Regions from separate parts of the Paenibacillus sp. FSL K6-2862 genome, predicted to be linked through region 2. Evidence: a T-box and tRNA genes for the amino acid it is inferred to sense, from the RefSeq annotation. Region 2 holds a T-box; the other holds one or more tRNA genes.
The links. The T-box of region 2 lies ahead of tyrS (tyrosine--tRNA ligase). A T-box ahead of a tRNA ligase gene usually reads a tRNA of that ligase, here a tRNA-Tyr.
Positions count from the first base shown of each region.

Region 1 (8,960 bases), 1.4 Mb from region 2:
AAGTCCTTGACGAAAAGACACTGAATGTGATACATTATTTAAGTCGCCGCCGAAAAAGCGGTTGGCAAAAAAGAGAATCACAAACAACGTTTGATCTTTGAAAACTGAACAACGAGTGAGTAAATGATCTTGCTTGCAAGATCGACAAATGAGATTTTTAATCTCGTCAGATTCAAAATGAGCTAATCGCTCTTTTCAATACTTTATTGGAGAGTTTGATCCTGGCTCAGGACGAACGCTGGCGGCATGCCTAATACATGCAAGTCGAGCGGACTTGAAGAGAAGCTTGCTTCTCTGATGGTTAGCGGCGGACGGGTGAGTAACACGTAGGCAACCTGCCCTCAAGCTTGGGACAACTACCGGAAACGGTAGCTAATACCGAATACTTGCTTCCTTCGCCTGAAGGGAGCTGGAAAGACGGAGCAATCTGTCACTTGAGGATGGGCCTGCGGCGCATTAGCTAGTTGGTGAGGTAACGGCTCACCAAGGCGACGATGCGTAGCCGACCTGAGAGGGTGATCGGCCACACTGGGACTGAGACACGGCCCAGACTCCTACGGGAGGCAGCAGTAGGGAATCTTCCGCAATGGGCGAAAGCCTGACGGAGCAATGCCGCGTGAGTGATGAAGGTTTTCGGATCGTAAAGCTCTGTTGCCAGGGAAGAACGTCCTTGAGAGTAACTGCTCAAGGAGTGACGGTACCTGAGAAGAAAGCCCCGGCTAACTACGTGCCAGCAGCCGCGGTAATACGTAGGGGGCAAGCGTTGTCCGGAATTATTGGGCGTAAAGCGCGCGCAGGCGGTCATTTAAGTCTGGTGTTTAATCCCGGGGCTCAACCCCGGATCGCACTGGAAACTGGATGACTTGAGTGCAGAAGAGGAGAGTGGAATTCCACGTGTAGCGGTGAAATGCGTAGAGATGTGGAGGAACACCAGTGGCGAAGGCGACTCTCTGGGCTGTAACTGACGCTGAGGCGCGAAAGCGTGGGGAGCAAACAGGATTAGATACCCTGGTAGTCCACGCCGTAAACGATGAATGCTAGGTGTTAGGGGTTTCGATACCCTTGGTGCCGAAGTTAACACATTAAGCATTCCGCCTGGGGAGTACGGTCGCAAGACTGAAACTCAAAGGAATTGACGGGGACCCGCACAAGCAGTGGAGTATGTGGTTTAATTCGAAGCAACGCGAAGAACCTTACCAGGTCTTGACATCCCTCTGACCGTCCTAGAGATAGGGCTTTCCTTCGGGACAGAGGAGACAGGTGGTGCATGGTTGTCGTCAGCTCGTGTCGTGAGATGTTGGGTTAAGTCCCGCAACGAGCGCAACCCTTGATCTTAGTTGCCAGCACTTCGGGTGGGCACTCTAAGGTGACTGCCGGTGACAAACCGGAGGAAGGTGGGGATGACGTCAAATCATCATGCCCCTTATGACCTGGGCTACACACGTACTACAATGGCCGGTACAACGGGCTGTGAAGCCGCGAGGTGGAACGAATCCTAAAAAGCCGGTCTCAGTTCGGATTGCAGGCTGCAACTCGCCTGCATGAAGTCGGAATTGCTAGTAATCGCGGATCAGCATGCCGCGGTGAATACGTTCCCGGGTCTTGTACACACCGCCCGTCACACCACGAGAGTTTATAACACCCGAAGTCGGTGGGGTAACCGCAAGGAGCCAGCCGCCGAAGGTGGGATAGATGATTGGGGTGAAGTCGTAACAAGGTAGCCGTATCGGAAGGTGCGGCTGGATCACCTCCTTTCTATGGAGAATCGTTTCCCGCAGCGGAAACATTCAAAAAGTCTTCAGGAAGCATGCTTCCGAAGCGAGCTTTACTTCGTAAAGCTTTTAACTCACTCGTTGCTCAGTTTTGAGAGCTCAAACTCTCAAAACAGCTTGCTTTTGCATGGAGCTTGTTCTTTGAAAACTAGATATCGAAACGAAAATTGCGAATTAGAACATTCCTTTTAGCTGAACTTGTGTTAAAACAAGTTTCAAATATTAGTGATACTGTATGAGCGAGTGATCGAATGGAACGACTTTTGGATTTGTGTAAGCAAACCAAGGGAAGAGACAGCTCGAACACGAGCGAATTGGTTAAGCTACTAAGAGCACACGGAGGATGCCTAGGCGCTAGGAGCCGATGAAGGACGTGGCGAACAACGATACTGCCTCGGGGAGCTGTAAGCAAGCTTTGATCCGGGGATGTCCGAATGGGGAAACCCAGCTGGGGTAATATCCAGTTACTCATAACTGAATACATAGGTTGTGTAGAGGCATACCAGGGGAACTGAAACATCTAAGTACCTTGAGGAAGAGAAAACAATAGTGATTCCGTCAGTAGCGGCGAGCGAACGCGGAACAGCCCAAACCAGAGAGCTTGCTCTCTGGGGTTGTGGGACGTCTCACATGGAGTTACAAAGGAGCCGGTTAAACGAAGAGGTCTGGAAAGGCCCGCCAAAGAAGGTAAAAGCCCTGTAATTGAAAGTCTGCTCTCTCCGAGACGGATCCCGAGTAGTGCGGGGCACGTGAAACCCCGTATGAATCCGGCAGGACCATCTGCCAAGGCTAAATACTTCCTAGCGACCGATAGTGAAGCAGTACCGTGAGGGAAAGGTGAAAAGCACCCCGGAAGGGGAGTGAAATAGAACCTGAAACCGTGTGCTTACAAGAAGTCAGAGCCCATTTTAGGGGTGATGGCGTGCCTTTTGTAGAATGAACCGGCGAGTTACGTTCCCGTGCAAGGTTAAGGTGAAGAGCCGGAGCCGCAGCGAAAGCGAGTCTGAATAGGGCGACATAGTACGTGGACGTAGACCCGAAACCGGGTGATCTACCCCTGTCCAGGGTGAAGGTGCGGTAACACGCACTGGAGGCCCGAACCCACGCACGTTGAAAAGTGCGGGGATGAGGTGGGGGTAGCGGAGAAATTCCAATCGAACTCGGAGATAGCTGGTTCTCCCCGAAATAGCTTTAGGGCTAGCCTCGGAAAACAGAGTCGTGGAGGTAGAGCACTGATTGGGTGCGGGGCCCGCAAGGGTTACCAAGCTCAGTCAAACTCCGAATGCCATAGACTTACTTCCGGGAGTCAGACAGTGAGTGCTAAGATCCATTGTCAAAAGGGAAACAGCCCAGACCATCAGCTAAGGTCCCCAAGTGTGTGTTAAGTGGGAAAGGATGTGGAGTTGCACAGACAACCAGGATGTTGGCTTAGAAGCAGCCACCATTGAAAGAGTGCGTAATAGCTCACTGGTCGAGTGACTCTGCGCCGAAAATGTAACGGGGCTAAACACACCACCGAAGCTATGGCTTGATGCTTTGCATCAGGGGTAGGGGAGCGTTGTATAAGGGTTGAAGGTGTACCGTAAGGAGCGCTGGACATTATACAAGTGAGAATGCCGGTATGAGTAACGAAAAGATCAGTGAGAATCTGATCCGCCGAAAGCCTAAGGGTTCCTGAGGAAGGCTCGTCCGCTCAGGGTAAGTCGGGACCTAAGGCGAGGCCGAAAGGCGTAGTCGAAGGACAACAGGTCGAAATTCCTGTACCACCGTAAATCGTTACGAGCGATGGGGGGACGCAGTAGGGTAGTGACGCAGACTGATGGATGTCTGTCCAAGCAGTAAGGCTGATGTGTAGGCAAATCCGCACATCCTAAGGCTGAGCTGTGATGGGGAGTGAAAATTACAGTAGCGAAGGTCATGATCTCACACTGCCAAGAAAAGCCTCTAGCCAGATGAAGGTGCCCGTACCGCAAACCGACACAGGTAGGCGAGAAGAGAATTCTAAGGCGCGCGGAAGAACTCTCGTTAAGGAACTCGGCAAAATGACCCCGTAACTTCGGGAGAAGGGGTGCCCCGGTAGTGTGAATAGCACGAGGGGGCCGCAGTGAAAAGGCCCAAGCGACTGTTTAGCAAAAACACAGGTCTGTGCGAAGCCGTAAGGCGAAGTATACGGGCTGACGCCTGCCCGGTGCTGGAAGGTTAAGGGGAGCGGTTAGGGAGTAATCCCGAAGCTGTGAACCGAAGCCCCAGTAAACGGCGGCCGTAACTATAACGGTCCTAAGGTAGCGAAATTCCTTGTCAGGTAAATTCTGACCCGCACGAATGGCGTAACGACTTGGGCGCTGTCTCAACGAGAGATCCGGTGAAATTTTAATACCTGTGAAGATGCAGGTTACCCGCGACAAGACGGAAAGACCCCATGGAGCTTTACTGCAGCTTGATATTGAATTTGGGTACGATCTGTACAGGATAGGTGGGAGCCTTTGAAGCATGAGCGCCAGCTTGTGTGGAGGCACCGTTGGGATACCACCCTGATCGTATCTAGGTTCTAACCTGGTGCCCTTAGCGGGTACGGGGACAGTGTCAGGTGGGCAGTTTGACTGGGGCGGTCGCCTCCTAAAGAGTAACGGAGGCGCCCAAAGGTTCCCTCAGAATGGTTGGAAATCATTCGAAGAGTGCAAAGGCATAAGGGAGCTTGACTGCGAGACCTACAAGTCGAGCAGGGACGAAAGTCGGGCTTAGTGATCCGGTGGTACCGCATGGAAGGGCCATCGCTCAACGGATAAAAGCTACCCTGGGGATAACAGGCTTATCTCCCCCAAGAGTCCACATCGACGGGGAGGTTTGGCACCTCGATGTCGGCTCATCGCATCCTGGGGCTGAAGTAGGTCCCAAGGGTTGGGCTGTTCGCCCATTAAAGCGGTACGCGAGCTGGGTTCAGAACGTCGTGAGACAGTTCGGTCCCTATCTGTCGTGGGCGTAGGAAATTTGAGAGGAGCTGTCCTTAGTACGAGAGGACCGGGATGGACGTACCGCTGGTGTACCAGTTGTTCCGCCAGGAGCACCGCTGGGTAGCTATGTACGGACGGGATAAGCGCTGAAAGCATCTAAGCGTGAAGCCCCCCTCAAGATGAGATTTCCCAGTATGTAAGACCCCTTGAAGACGACGAGGTAGATAGGCTGGGGGTGGAAGTGCAGTAATGCATGGAGCTGACCAGTACTAATCGGTCGAGGGCTTATCCAAATTGCAGGTTTTAATCGCACGTTTCGTTTCGGATCTAGTTTTCAGAGAATGATCTCTGAACAATATTCCCTGATAGCTCAGTTGGTAGAGCACTCGACTGTTAATCGAGTTGTCACAGGTTCGAGTCCTGTTCGGGGAGCCATATGGAGAGGTGTCCGAGTTGGCCGAAGGAGCACGATTGGAAATCGTGTAGGCGCCACAAGCGTCTCGAGGGTTCGAATCCCTCTCTCTCCGCCATAGTAAGGCCCGTTGGTCAAGGGGTTAAGACACCTCCCTTTCACGGAGGTAACAGGGGTTCGAATCCCCTACGGGTCATTATTTTCACCTCAAAAAAGAGGTTGATTTTAACAACAGTTTTATGTTAAGATCATAAATGTGTTGTTCGGAGGCTTAGCTCAGCTGGGAGAGCATCTGCCTTACAAGCAGAGGGTCGGGGGTTCGAGCCCCTCAGCCTCCACCATATAACTTTAATAACGACGCGGGGTGGAGCAGCCCGGTAGCTCGTCGGGCTCATAACCCGAAGGCCGCAGGTTCAAATCCTGCCCCCGCAATATTATACTTTCTTTACAGAAAGTGATCTGGAACCGTGGTGTAGTTGGCCTAACATGCCTGCCTGTCACGCAGGAGATCGCGGGTTCGAATCCCGTCGGTTCCGCCATTTTTACCATACATGAGGAATCTGTTCACTAAGTCTGTTATATGGCACCGACGCCCTGGATAAAGTGCAACATTCTTGATTAGACTTTATTATGGCTCGGTAGCTCAGTCGGTAGAGCAGAGGACTGAAAATCCTCGTGTCGGCGGTTCGATTCCGTCCCGAGCCACCATTATCACTACAACTTAATACGCCGGTGTAGCTCAACTGGTAGAGCAACTGACTTGTAATCAGTAGGTTGGGGGTTCAAGTCCTCTCGCCGGCACCACTATGGAGGATTAGCGAAGTGGCCAAACGCATCAGACTGTAAATCTGCTCCCTTACGGGTTCGGTGGTTCGAATCCATCATCCTCCACCAGTTTTTAGGGGCATAGTTTAAAGGTAGAACAACGGTCTCCAAAACCGTTGGTGTGGGTTCAATTCCTGCTGCCCCTGCCAATTAACTTTTTGAAGTAATAATGCATATGGCGATCGTGGCGAAGTGGTTAACGCACCGGTTTGTGGATCCGGCATTCGGGGGTTCAATTCCCCTCGATCGCCCCTTTGTTTTTATTGGGGATTAGCCAAGCGGTAAGGCAACGGACTTTGACTCCGTCATGCATAGGTTCAAATCCTATATCCCCAGCCATTTTGCGGACGTGGCTCAGCGGTAGAGCATCGCCTTGCCAAGGCGAGGGTCGCGGGTTCGATTCCCGTCGTCCGCTCCAAAAATATGGCGCCATAGCCAAGTGGTAAGGCACAGCTCTGCAAAAGCTTTATCCCCAGTTCGAATCTGGGTGGCGCCTCCAGTATATTTACTAAAAATATACTACAACATGATATGCCGGCGTGGCGGAATGGCAGACGCGCTCGACTCAAAATCGAGTGGGAAACCGTGGAGGTTCGAGTCCTCTCGCCGGTATAACGTATAACCCTGTGGATTGCTTAGACAATTCACAGGGTTATTTTTATTACTTTAGTTTTCGCAATTGATGAAATTAGTTCAATAAATGAGGTTGACGTTTAAATGAATTAAATATATTGTAGATAAATAAAATCTGTGATATGAAGCCATTGTGATATTGGCTACACGGTATTGAGATACTTTTGTTGGTTTAAAAAAGAGAAGATCCTTTCTGGTGAACTTTTGATTTTATTACATAGAACGGAGTGAAACGTAATGCTTGAGCAAAAAGTGTCTGAGGAAAACAATTCAGTTAATTATTCAGAACTATTATTTGATCTATTGATCTGGGAAGAGGCGTGGAAGCAGCGGCCGAGGAATCCAAGATATAAGAAAAAGAGTGCGCCATTCGAAACGGAAGAAGCATTTGAACGCTGGGCACGAGACTATCACCATCAATCCTTCACAGAAGAAGGTAAGAAGCGTTCCGATCGCATCATGAGCTGGATTGAAAATCAAGGTGTAGACTTTAGTGAGTTATCCATATTGGACATTGGAGCAGCTTCAGGCATTTTTACAATTCCTTTTGCAAAAAAGGGGGCAACTGTCACTGCAGTCGAACCTTCTGAACTGCTTATTTCTTTGATGAAAGAGACAATCCCGAACACATTAGTGTCTAAAATCGAGATTGTTCCTGAACGGTTTGAAGAAATATCGATTCAGGAGAAAGGCTGGGAACAGAAATATGACTTTGCCTTTGCATCCATGTGCCCCGCCATGTCTGATTGGGAAACCGTTGAACAGGCAATTCAAAGTGCACGCAAATACGTTTATATCAGTGCCATGGCCGGCCCGAGAGTGCATACGTTAATGGACGAGTTAAAAGATGTACTTCAGGTTAATCCGCCTTACCGTTCGGGAGATATGGGATACATACAACAGCTGCTATTCTTGAAAGGTTACGCGTATACATCGTTAATTACTAATGAAGTCAACACCATTGAGATGCCTGTTCAGCAAGTTGTAGATCATTTACACGAATGGTTAAACACCTATGGCTTGCCTACGGACACAGACTCACTATACAAGGCTGAGCACTATATCCGACGTGCCTATCCAGATGGCGTGGTTAACTTCCTACGTGGCGGCAGGTTCGGAAAAATACTAATTCAGCTGGACCGACAGAATATGAAGATTGTTCGTAAGAAAGAAGCTAAGAAATAAAATAAGAGATAAAATAAGAGATAAAATAAGAAATTAAACCATGCGTGAATCATTAAAAGGAGCAGATCTCTGCTCCTTTTTCATTTGTCATTACAAACAATTATTTCATGGAAGAGCGAAGAGGCTTTTCTCTACGTTCCCGGTACTGACCTGGAGTAATTCCCTCCCATTTTCGAAACGAACGGATAAAGTTCTGCGGGTTATTGTAACGAAGCCGAGCAGCAATATCCTTAATGGTTAGCTCGGTTTCATCCAACCACTTTCGGGCCATTTTGAACCGATACTGTGACAAATATTCACTGAATGCGTAGCCTGTTTCTTTGCTGAACACAGTACTCAAATAGCTTGCATTATAATGGAGCCTACAAGCACACTCTTCGAGTGTCAGATCGGTATCGTATTCCTGATGGATGATGGCAATCATTCTTTCCGAGATCTGCTGATGCTGTGCATATTGCCTTTCTCTGAAAATGCCAATAACCGGCCTAATGATACGGTAAATAAACCATTGTTCGATATCAGCAGCTGTTTGCAGAGCGAGCAGTTCGTTGATCAATGGGCTGTGCCCTGAAGAGATCTGTATAAGTCGTATACCGGACTCCTGCATCATTTGTAATATATGCATTAATAATCGAGTTAAAGCAACCTGGTATTCTTCCTTGGTCCATTCCATATGGTACATACGCTGGAGCAACTGTTGTAATAGTACGGAAGCTTCTGCCTCATCTGCAGATTGAATGGATTGCATAAGACGATATTCGAGGGACTCAGGGTAAGGTAGCGTCCACAAGGAAGAGCAATTTGACTCATCCTCATTTTGTTTGACGTTAGCTCCTGGTATGGTCTGCTGCTGCAACAGCTTCATGGCTTCAATATACGCCAGGTGTATTTCTAAAAAGGAAGTGTATGGTTGACTGAAGCGGATATTCAGCTGAAGATTTAAGACTTCACTCACTCGATGGTGTATTAGCCCAGTTATTTCGTAAAGTTCTTTTGAAAACACGGAGTTGTCCATTTCTACTGTACCTATTACGGTTACTACAGTCTGTTCCACAATAAGCGGAAGGAGTTGTCGATCCTTATCGATGGATTCCTCCACTATATTCTGAACGGCAAATAACAGGAGATCGAGATCGTGATGATCATATTTCGTTTGACTTGCCAAATCGATCTGTAGGGTCA
Region 1 covers NZ_JBBOSN010000001.1:5,594,977-5,603,936, reverse strand. Annotated here, with positions in the region: rRNA gene MHB82_RS25365 (16S ribosomal RNA) at 204-1,755, shown strand; rRNA gene MHB82_RS25360 (23S ribosomal RNA) at 2,089-5,016, shown strand; tRNA gene MHB82_RS25355 (tRNA-Asn) at 5,083-5,158, shown strand; tRNA gene MHB82_RS25350 (tRNA-Ser) at 5,162-5,253, shown strand; tRNA gene MHB82_RS25345 (tRNA-Glu) at 5,260-5,331, shown strand; tRNA gene MHB82_RS25340 (tRNA-Val) at 5,401-5,476, shown strand; tRNA gene MHB82_RS25335 (tRNA-Met) at 5,494-5,567, shown strand; tRNA gene MHB82_RS25330 (tRNA-Asp) at 5,597-5,674, shown strand; tRNA gene MHB82_RS25325 (tRNA-Phe) at 5,768-5,843, shown strand; tRNA gene MHB82_RS25320 (tRNA-Thr) at 5,864-5,939, shown strand; tRNA gene MHB82_RS25315 (tRNA-Tyr) at 5,944-6,029, shown strand; tRNA gene MHB82_RS25310 (tRNA-Trp) at 6,036-6,109, shown strand; tRNA gene MHB82_RS25305 (tRNA-His) at 6,139-6,211, shown strand; tRNA gene MHB82_RS25300 (tRNA-Gln) at 6,225-6,299, shown strand; tRNA gene MHB82_RS25295 (tRNA-Gly) at 6,304-6,378, shown strand; tRNA gene MHB82_RS25290 (tRNA-Cys) at 6,386-6,459, shown strand; tRNA gene MHB82_RS25285 (tRNA-Leu) at 6,494-6,572, shown strand; gene MHB82_RS25280 (class I SAM-dependent methyltransferase) at 6,831-7,778, shown strand; gene MHB82_RS25275 (helix-turn-helix domain-containing protein) at 7,879-8,960, opposite strand, start outside.
Region 1: it has a tRNA-Tyr gene. The T-box ahead of tyrS (tyrosine--tRNA ligase) is inferred to sense a tRNA for this amino acid. The anticodon was not compared.

Region 2 (8,960 bases):
AACGGACGGCTGCGACCAATCATATTTTCCCAGAGACGGGACTGGGATTCATGAATACCCATCGACGTTCCTTCAGCCAGAAGGGTACCTGCCAGACTTTCGTCAATATTTTGCTCATATAGAGCGTGTCCGCCTTCGTGCAAAGAACTGAATACCGCGCTCGTCACATCATCCTGCAAGTAATTCGTCGTGATTCGCACATCCCCCGGGTTAAGTCCTGTCGCGAACGGATGAACACTCTCATCCAGTCTTCCGGCATCAAAGTCATAACCCATCTGTCCCAAAATGAACAAACTGAATTTTTCCTGTTGATCCGTATCAAACAGCTGGTTTAAGAACTCCGTATTCGGCTTGTTTTCGGAAGCATTGATCTTTTCCTGCAGCGGCACCAAACGTGCTTTCAACCGGGCAAATACCGCATCTACTTTCTCTACGGTCAGATCCGGCTCGTACATATCAAGCAGCGTATCATAGCGTGTGTCTTTCACACCCCAGTAGTCGATGAACTCCTGTTTGAGTTTCACGATCTCTGTCAAATATTGGGAAAAGCCTTCAAAATCGCTATTATGCTTCGCATCTTCCCATGCGGTTTCCGATTTGGCCGTGAGCACCGTATATGCTTGAACCTTCTCAGGCGGGACGGATTGGCTCCGATCGTATTCCTTTTTGCATTCCAATACCAGACGGCGATTTATATCATCCAGTTGATTCAACACCTCTGGTTTTGTCAGCGTGTCCAAATAGGTTTTCATCTCATCCGAAGTTTGAAGCTTGAACGCTTCGGTAGATAACATGCCGATGGTTTCCGAACGAGTCGGAACGCCTTTCTTCGGCGCACCAGTGCGCAGATCCCAATGAAGCAAACCAATGGCTTCGTGATAACTTTTGATTTTGCTGGCCAAATTAAGGAATGATTCCAGATGTTTCAGGGTTTGTTCTTCCATTGTTATCGTTCACCTCTCCAAAAAAAGTTTAGACTCCCTATTGATGATACTTTTTGCAATGCGTATAATCAACTTTTAACAGAGGTAAATGGCATGATTCTTATTTATAAGATATCGTGCCGTTTGCTGACCGTGGTATAATTAAGAGCAGGGCTTAGGACAAGCTGCATATCGATGCAAGCAGCCGTGCTCATCGTATTGGATAACAGGAGGCAATGGACATGAACAACATTCAAGAGATTTTGGCGTACAACAAATCATTTGTCGAGACAAAAGAATACGAAAAGTATACGGCTGGTAAGTTTCCAACTAAAAAAATGGCAATTATCACATGTATGGACACCCGTCTGGTGGAACTGCTGCCCAAAGCGATGAATTTGAAGAATGGTGAGGTTAAAATCCTTAAAACGGCAGGCGCCATTATCTCTCAACCTTTCGGTTCTGTTATGCGAAGCGTGCTTGTAGCTATTTATGAGCTCGGGGCAGACGAAGTTGTTGTTGTCGGTCACACCGAGTGCGGTATGGCCTCTTTGCAAGCAGACACAATGATTGGCCACATGCTTGACCGCGGTGTATCCAAGGAAGTCATAAATGCTCTGGACAACTCCGGAATCAATTTGAACAATTGGCTTCGAGGGTTTAACAGTGTGGATGAAGGGGTAAAACATACTGTAGGAGTCATCAAAAATCATCCCCTGTTTCCACAGGGAGTACCCGTTCACGGCATGATTATCGATTCCTCTACAGGCCAGCTTGAGCTTGTAGTTGAAGGGTACGAGTAACAGGCATCTCTCTAAATGGTTTGGGTGCGGACCTCAAGGTCCGCACTCTTTTTTTGTCTAAATTGAGGCAGTTATGCTGTCAGGTTGTCAAACCATACAGTTTCAGTGTACACTTTTATGAAAGCGGTCATTGATGACAATATCCATTGTTTTCACTGGCCCAGCCCTAATATTAAGGAGACATGTGCATGAACATACTTTCCTACGGATTGCTCGGGCTGCTTACCCGCGAGGAGTCGTCTGGTTACGATCTGATGCTGAAGATCCAGCCTCATTGGCAAGCCAAACACAGTCAGATCTACCCGCTCCTGTCCAAGATGGAAAATGATGAACTATTATCTTCCCGCTGGGTGCAACAGTCTGACAAACCGGACAAAAAAATGTATGCAGTCACGGAAAAAGGTATCGAGAAACTGCTCGGCTGGATGATTACTCCTGTTACCGCTCCGGTAACGCGTGACGAATTCAATTTGCGTATTTTGTGTGTCGGGATCGCCGAAGATGGAAGCATGAGACGCATTCTGAATGAGCGCAAAAACTGGTTTATGGAGCGCATCCGGTATTTCGAGGATCTGAAGTCCCGCATCCCTCAGGATAACCTCCGCGTAGGCAGCCGGGAATTTGGGAGCTACATTTTGGTTCAAAAGGGATTAATGAATGCCCAGACCGGCCTGGAATGGTGCAACTGGGTGACTCAGCTGCTGGATGGTCAGGCAGCCATTCAGGACCCTTGTCCGATTATTTCGGAAAATTAATAAAAATTTGAAACGTTCCTGCTTTTAGACCGTATTACATGAGTAAGGCCCATTTTTAGGGTTGATCACACAATTTAATCGGGGGGTTACGATCTTTACAATGAAGAAAAAATTTGGAATTAAACATCTGATGATGGTTTTTATGGCTTTCACTCTGTTGTTCGCAACAGTTGGCGTAGCAAATCCGGATTCTGCTGACGCAAGACGTGGTGGCGGTTTCAAATCAGGCACAAAGAGTTATACCAACACACCTAAGAAATCCGACAACAATGTGAGTCAGTCCAACTCGAACAACAACTCAGGTACAGGCGCAGCTGCAACGAACCGTGGCGGATTCTTCGGCGGTGGCGGCGGATTCATGAAAGGCATGATGCTGGGTGGTCTGGCCGGTATGATGTTCGGCGGATTGTTCGGTGGCATGGGAGCTCTTGGTAACATCCTTGGATTGCTTGTAAACGTGGCTGCGATCATGCTGATCGTTATGCTGGCAATGGCACTCTTCAGAGCAATTGCAAATCGCCGTAAACCGGCTGCAGATGGTCGCTATGACCGCCGCAATGATCGTGATGATGATGACCGCAACAGAAACGGACGGTACTAATCATTATGGTTCTAAGCATGGATGAGATTGTTAATGCAATCTGTCTTCACATGGCTGAACGCAAAGGTGTGCGCCCGACTGATGTCAATGTTGAACTGAGCTGGGAAGAAGATACGGGATACTCCGCTGAAGTCTGGATTCAAGGCCGTAGTCAATACTTGGTTGAATCCAACATGATAGAAGCGATCCTGCGCTACCTGCACAGCGAATACAACATCCGGGCTTACCGTGAAAACGTCAGACTTGATCTGGACGAAGAGATTACAGCCATTGTGAATCAATAATCAAATCAATTATTTGCGGATGATTTGTTAAAGGGCCGTCTCCCTAATGTCATTGACATTAGTGGAGACGGCCCTTTTGTTCACCTTGAGAATGATGAATATCCTGGGAATTTAACCTTACGTTGTTCTTCCCAAGATATTCGTGATACGGTACGTTCCTACTTCAATTTCACAAGGCTGTAGTTCTTTTTGCCTTTACGAATAATGATGAACTTGCCACCAATCGCATGCTCCGCAGACACTGTAAATTCCAGCTCTGTAATCTTCTCTCCGTTCATAGAGATCGCACCTTTGGTGACATCCTCACGCGCTTGGCGTTTGGATGGCTCAAGGCCCAGATCCACCAGCCAGTCCACGATGTTTTTGGCTTCGCCGTCTGTTTCAAACGTAGGCATTTCCTTGAAGCCCTGCTCGATCTCATCGGCTGTCAGGGAGCGGATATCTCCACTGAAGAGCGCAGCGGTAATGCGTTTAGCTTGCTCCAGCATCTCATCGCCGTGAACGAATTTTGTCATTTCTTCGGCGAGTGCCTTCTGTGCTTCACGTTTGTGCGGCTCGGTCTCTACCTTTTCAGCCAAAGCTTCAATTTCCTCTTTGCTAAGGAAGGTGAAGTATTTCAGGTATTTGATGACATCGCGATCATCCGTATTCGCCCAGAACTGGTAGAATTCGAATGGTGTCGTTTTGTCCGGATCCAACCAGATCGCACCGCCCGCAGTTTTACCGAATTTTGTACCATCGGCTTTGAGCATCAGAGGGATTGTCAGCCCGTAAGCTCTTGCTTCAGATCCTTCTTTCTTGCGGATGAGGTCCAGACCACTCGTGATATTCCCCCATTGATCGGAGCCACCGATTTGCAGCTGCACATCCTCGTTTTGGAACAGATGATGGTAATCCAGAGACTGCAGGATCTGGTAGGAAAACTCGGTGAACGAGATTCCGCCTTCCAGTCTGCTCGCCACGACATCTTTTGCCAGCATCGTGTTAAGATTGAAGTTTTTCCCGTAATCACGCAAAAACTCGATGACGTTAATTTGATGTGTCCAGTCGTAGTTGTTCACCATGCGAACCTGGTTGTCGCCTTCGGTTACAAACAGCTTTTTCATCTGTGCTGTCAGCTTATTGACATTTTCTTGGACCTGTTCCAGTGTTTGCAGCGAACGCTCGGATTGACGTCCACTTGGGTCACCAATTGTACCCGTTGCTCCCCCAATCAGGATCACTGGACGATGTCCCGCAAGTTGAAAACGTTTCAGCATCATGAACGGAATCAGGTGACCGATGTGCATACTGTCTCCAGTTGGGTCAACCCCACAGTACAAGGAGATCGACTTGGTTTCGGTCAGCTCACGCAGCCCCTCCGCATCCGTCTGTTGGTTTATGGCGTCACGCCATTCAAGTTCATCAATAATATTCAACCCAAACAACCCCTTTCTCTTCTAATCGTTCTTCAGTCATGGACTACGTTAATGGTCAAAAATACAGATGGAAGCAGCTTTTTTGGACACAAAAAAATCGCCTCCTTGTCTTCATTAGACATAGGGACGATTATCATAACCGTGGTACCACCCAACTTGCATGAACAGATGCTTACGCATCATCCATACCGCTTTTGGCAATATATCGTTTGCCCATTCCGCTTGGCATTACCCAAGTACTCCAGAGTGTAATTCGCAGCCCTTGTATGTATCAGGTTCCATCAACCCCTGACTTTCTGTAACAGGGACAAAGCCGCTACTGCGCTCCATCAACGTAATTCATGTATTAGATTATAGCCAGTATAGCCGAACGTTCAACCCATTGCAAGAGCCTGTATTCAATCTGCTCAACGTACAGCAAAAAGAGACACTGCTCTTTTATACTATGCCTCTATAATCAGCTTCCTATGATAATACGTATACGCCTTCTCCGCAATCTGATCCTCATTATCCCACAAACGCTGATCCAGAGTATCCAACCTCAGTTCCTCTTCTGTCGTGAGTAAACGGGGAATGTCCCATAATGCTGTCAGCCTTTCATCATCCGCCAAATGCTCGATCAAGCGATACTGCTCCTGAATATTGCCCAGCACCTGGTTCGCACCAATCGTATGTAATGCCCGCAAAACATGAAGATATGCTTCTTCTCCCCAATTGCAGAAAAATTGAATGAACCCACCGTTATATACGTCTACTTCCAACAGCCATAGGGCTGCAATTTCCTGCTCCTCGGATGTTAATCCCGACCATCCCTGTTCTTGTTTGTTCTTTTTGTCTACAAACTTCAATGCATAATCATACCATACATCATGAATATCTTGATTACTCATGCCCTTCATCCCTTCCCCTAGGCTGCATGCTCTCCAGTTCATGGCGTTTACCGGTTTGATGCCAGTGTACATAGGGTTCTCCCAATTGCTGAAAAGCGTTCGTAACGTTGCGGTCCATTTCCTGTATCACTTCGCTCGTGTATTTCAAATGAGTGTTGATATTATCTACGTCGTACTTTTTCAACATCTCCACATGCACCGTGGTAAAAATAATATCCTCCAGCAGCCAGTAGATAACCATCTCGGTCTGCTTCAACTTTTTCTCCAACATGGGCATTCCACGTTCATAGATGGTGACAATATAGGTTCCATTTTCCATTTCAACATAAGGCACGCCTTCCCATTTGAACGGGTCTAATAGACGGTTAACATATGTATTGCTCTGTTCTTGGTCAAAGTCTGTTTGGGATAACAGTTCAAGCAGTTTTACTACTAATTCCTGTTTCGTTAAAACATCTGACATGGCAGCTCACCACCTGTAATTCATTAAATTTCTTCCCCATGACATGATCATGAAAAAGCTGCCGGTGGCAGCTTCTTCGTGATCACCAGGTTGCTTGTACTCACAAGGTACCTATTGCAACTTATGATTGTATTTTCAATCTGAAAATTTTCAAACTGAAGGCTGAATCTGCACTCCCCATCAGGTTCCGCAAAATGTCCGATAAGATGGATCACAGGTCGTCGGCAATGTGGCGTATTCTTCCTGTTCCGGTGTATGTGCGTAAGGTTCCCGGAGAACGGCTAGCAGCTGATTCATTACGCTATAATCCCCATCATTCTCTGCCCGTTCAAGCGCCTCTTCCACTCTATGATTCCGTGGGATGATTGCAGGATTGCTGCTCTTCATCAATCGCTCTACAGCCTCTTTTGATCCAGACTGCCGGCCCAGTCTGGCTTTCCAGCGTTCGTTCCATTCCGCAAATTCCGGTGCTTCGTTCAGATTCGAGTTCTCCCACTTATCAAAAGTTAAAGCTAAAAACGTATTCGTGAAGTCCGCCGATTGCTTTTCCATCAGTTCCAGAAAATCTTTCATCAGCGTTTCATCTTCGTCCTCTTCTGTCAATAATCCCAGCTTGGCACGCATGCCGGATAACCATTCTAGATGATACTGCTCCGAAAATTGGGAAATGGCATCCTGTGCAATCTGTATGGCCACATCTTCATGTTCATGCAGCAGCGGCAGTAATGTCTCCGCAAGACGAGCCAGATTCCAGCCCGCAATATAGGGTTGATTGCCGTAGGCATAGCGGCCTTGCGTATCGATTGAACTAAAGACTGTTGCTGGATTATAAGCATCCATAAAAGCACAAGGCCCGTAATCAATCGTTTCTCCCCCGATGGCCATATTGTCCGTATTCATGACGCCGTGGATAAGTCCAACATTCTGCCATTTGGCTATCAGTGAAGCCTGTCGTTTGATGACTTCCCGGAGGAAGTTCAAGTAACGGTTATGATCCAAAGGAATGTCAGGAAAATGCCGTTCCAGCGTATAGTCCGCCAGTGCTCTCAGTTCGTCTACTGTTCCCCATCTAGCTGCATACTGAAAGGTTGCCACGCGGATGTGACTTGAAGCGACTCGGGTTAATATGGCACCCGGTCGTTCCGTTTCACGAATAATGCTTTCTCCAGTCGTCACGACCGCCAAACTTCTCGTTGTAGGGATACCCAGTGCTTCCATGGCTTCGCTGATAATATATTCACGCAGCATCGGTCCGATCGCCGCCCGACCATCTCCTCCACGGGAGTATGGCGTTCTGCCCGAACCTTTGAGCTGAATGTCCACCCTCTCGCCACGTGGCGTAATCTGTTCACCCAGCAGCAATGCCCGTCCATCACCAAGCATGTTGAAATTGCCAAATTGATGGCCTGCGTAAGCTTGGGCCAGAGGCTCGGCTCCAGGCGGAATTTCATTGCCTGCAAAAATTGCTGCCCCTTCCTTGCTGTTCAGCGTTTCAGCATTCAGTCCGAGGCTGGCCGCAAGGGTTTCATTAAAGATGACAAGCTCAGGTGACTGTACCGGTACTGCACCCTGACTCGTATAAAAGGTCTGCGGCAGCCGGGCGTAACTATTGTCCAAATTCCAGCCTGCGCCTAACTTATCCTTTTCCATGTGCACTCACTCCTTCTCCTCAACAAAGGAACTCCTCTGTTTGTATTCATGTAGCCTGTGTGAACCAATGCTCATTTATGTAGTCGCATGGAATTCCGAAATGATGAACATATCATATGTTCATAAGGAAACTTTAGCATATTTGTTGGGTGTTTGCATATTTCATGGTGCCCGACAGCCAAATAAGCCCACAAGGTATTCATTAGGAAGAATGATGTTTTCCACTCTTTCCAGCAATGAATTCGATGTGGGCTTTCTCGTTTAATTCGATATTATTCAGTTAAGATGGAATTAGGTATGTGCCTCCTGAGTTCCGGCTACAGGCTGAACAGGCAGACTTTCCTTTTTGAAACCAAGATTGAAAAAGATATTGAGCAGAATCGCTGACAGACTTCCTGTGATAATGCCATCGCTCACAATGATCCGAATGCTTTGTGGCAGCTGGGCAAACAGGTCTGGTACGGTTGTAACACCAAGCCCGAGCGAAACCGAACAAGCGACGATCAACAGATTGGACTGCTTGCCAAAATCGACGGTTTGCAGCATTTTGATTCCAGAGGATACGACCATACCAAACAGAACCACTGTTGCTCCGCCTAATACTGCACTTGGGATAATGGTAGCAAATGCCGCTACCTTCGGAATGAGTCCAAGGAAGACCAGAATGCCTCCGGCTGCAACCACAACATTTGTAGTTTTCACCTTGGACAATTGAACGAGCCCGACATTCTGCGCGAATGTATTGTATGGAAAGGCATTGAATATACCGCCAAGTACAAAAGCCAAGCCCTCTGCACGATAACCGCGAGCCAGATCCTTCTCATTGATGGGCTGATCGCAAATTTTGCTCAAAGCCATAAACACACCTGTTGACTCGATAATCACGACAGTACCTACGATGATCATTGTAATAATCGGGCCAAGCTCAAATGTTGGCATTCCGAAATAAAAGGGTTGTGGCAAGTGGAACCATGACGCTTCCTGTACAGGAGAGAAATTCACTTTTCCCATGAGAGCGGCAATGAGTGTTCCTGCGATGATGCCAATCAGGACGGCAAGAGATTTAACGAAACCCCGAGCATACCGGTTCAGTATCAAAATAAAGAGCAGTACTCCGAAAGAAAGTGCCAGATTGTCCACGCTTCCGAAGTTTTCACTATTTGCCCCGCCAGC
Region 2 covers NZ_JBBOSN010000001.1:4,201,283-4,210,242, forward strand. Annotated here, with positions in the region: gene MHB82_RS18795 (carboxypeptidase M32) at 1-944, opposite strand, end outside; gene MHB82_RS18800 (beta-class carbonic anhydrase) at 1,166-1,726, shown strand; gene MHB82_RS18805 (PadR family transcriptional regulator) at 1,915-2,481, shown strand; gene MHB82_RS18810 (hypothetical protein) at 2,582-3,082, shown strand; gene MHB82_RS18815 (YxcD family protein) at 3,088-3,366, shown strand; gene tyrS (tyrosine--tRNA ligase) at 3,525-4,784, opposite strand; T-box leader at 4,904-5,126, opposite strand; gene MHB82_RS18825 (DMP19 family protein) at 5,228-5,674, opposite strand; gene MHB82_RS18830 (Imm63 family immunity protein) at 5,667-6,137, opposite strand; gene MHB82_RS18835 (protein adenylyltransferase SelO) at 6,318-7,787, opposite strand; gene MHB82_RS18840 (nucleobase:cation symporter-2 family protein) at 8,079-8,960, opposite strand, start outside.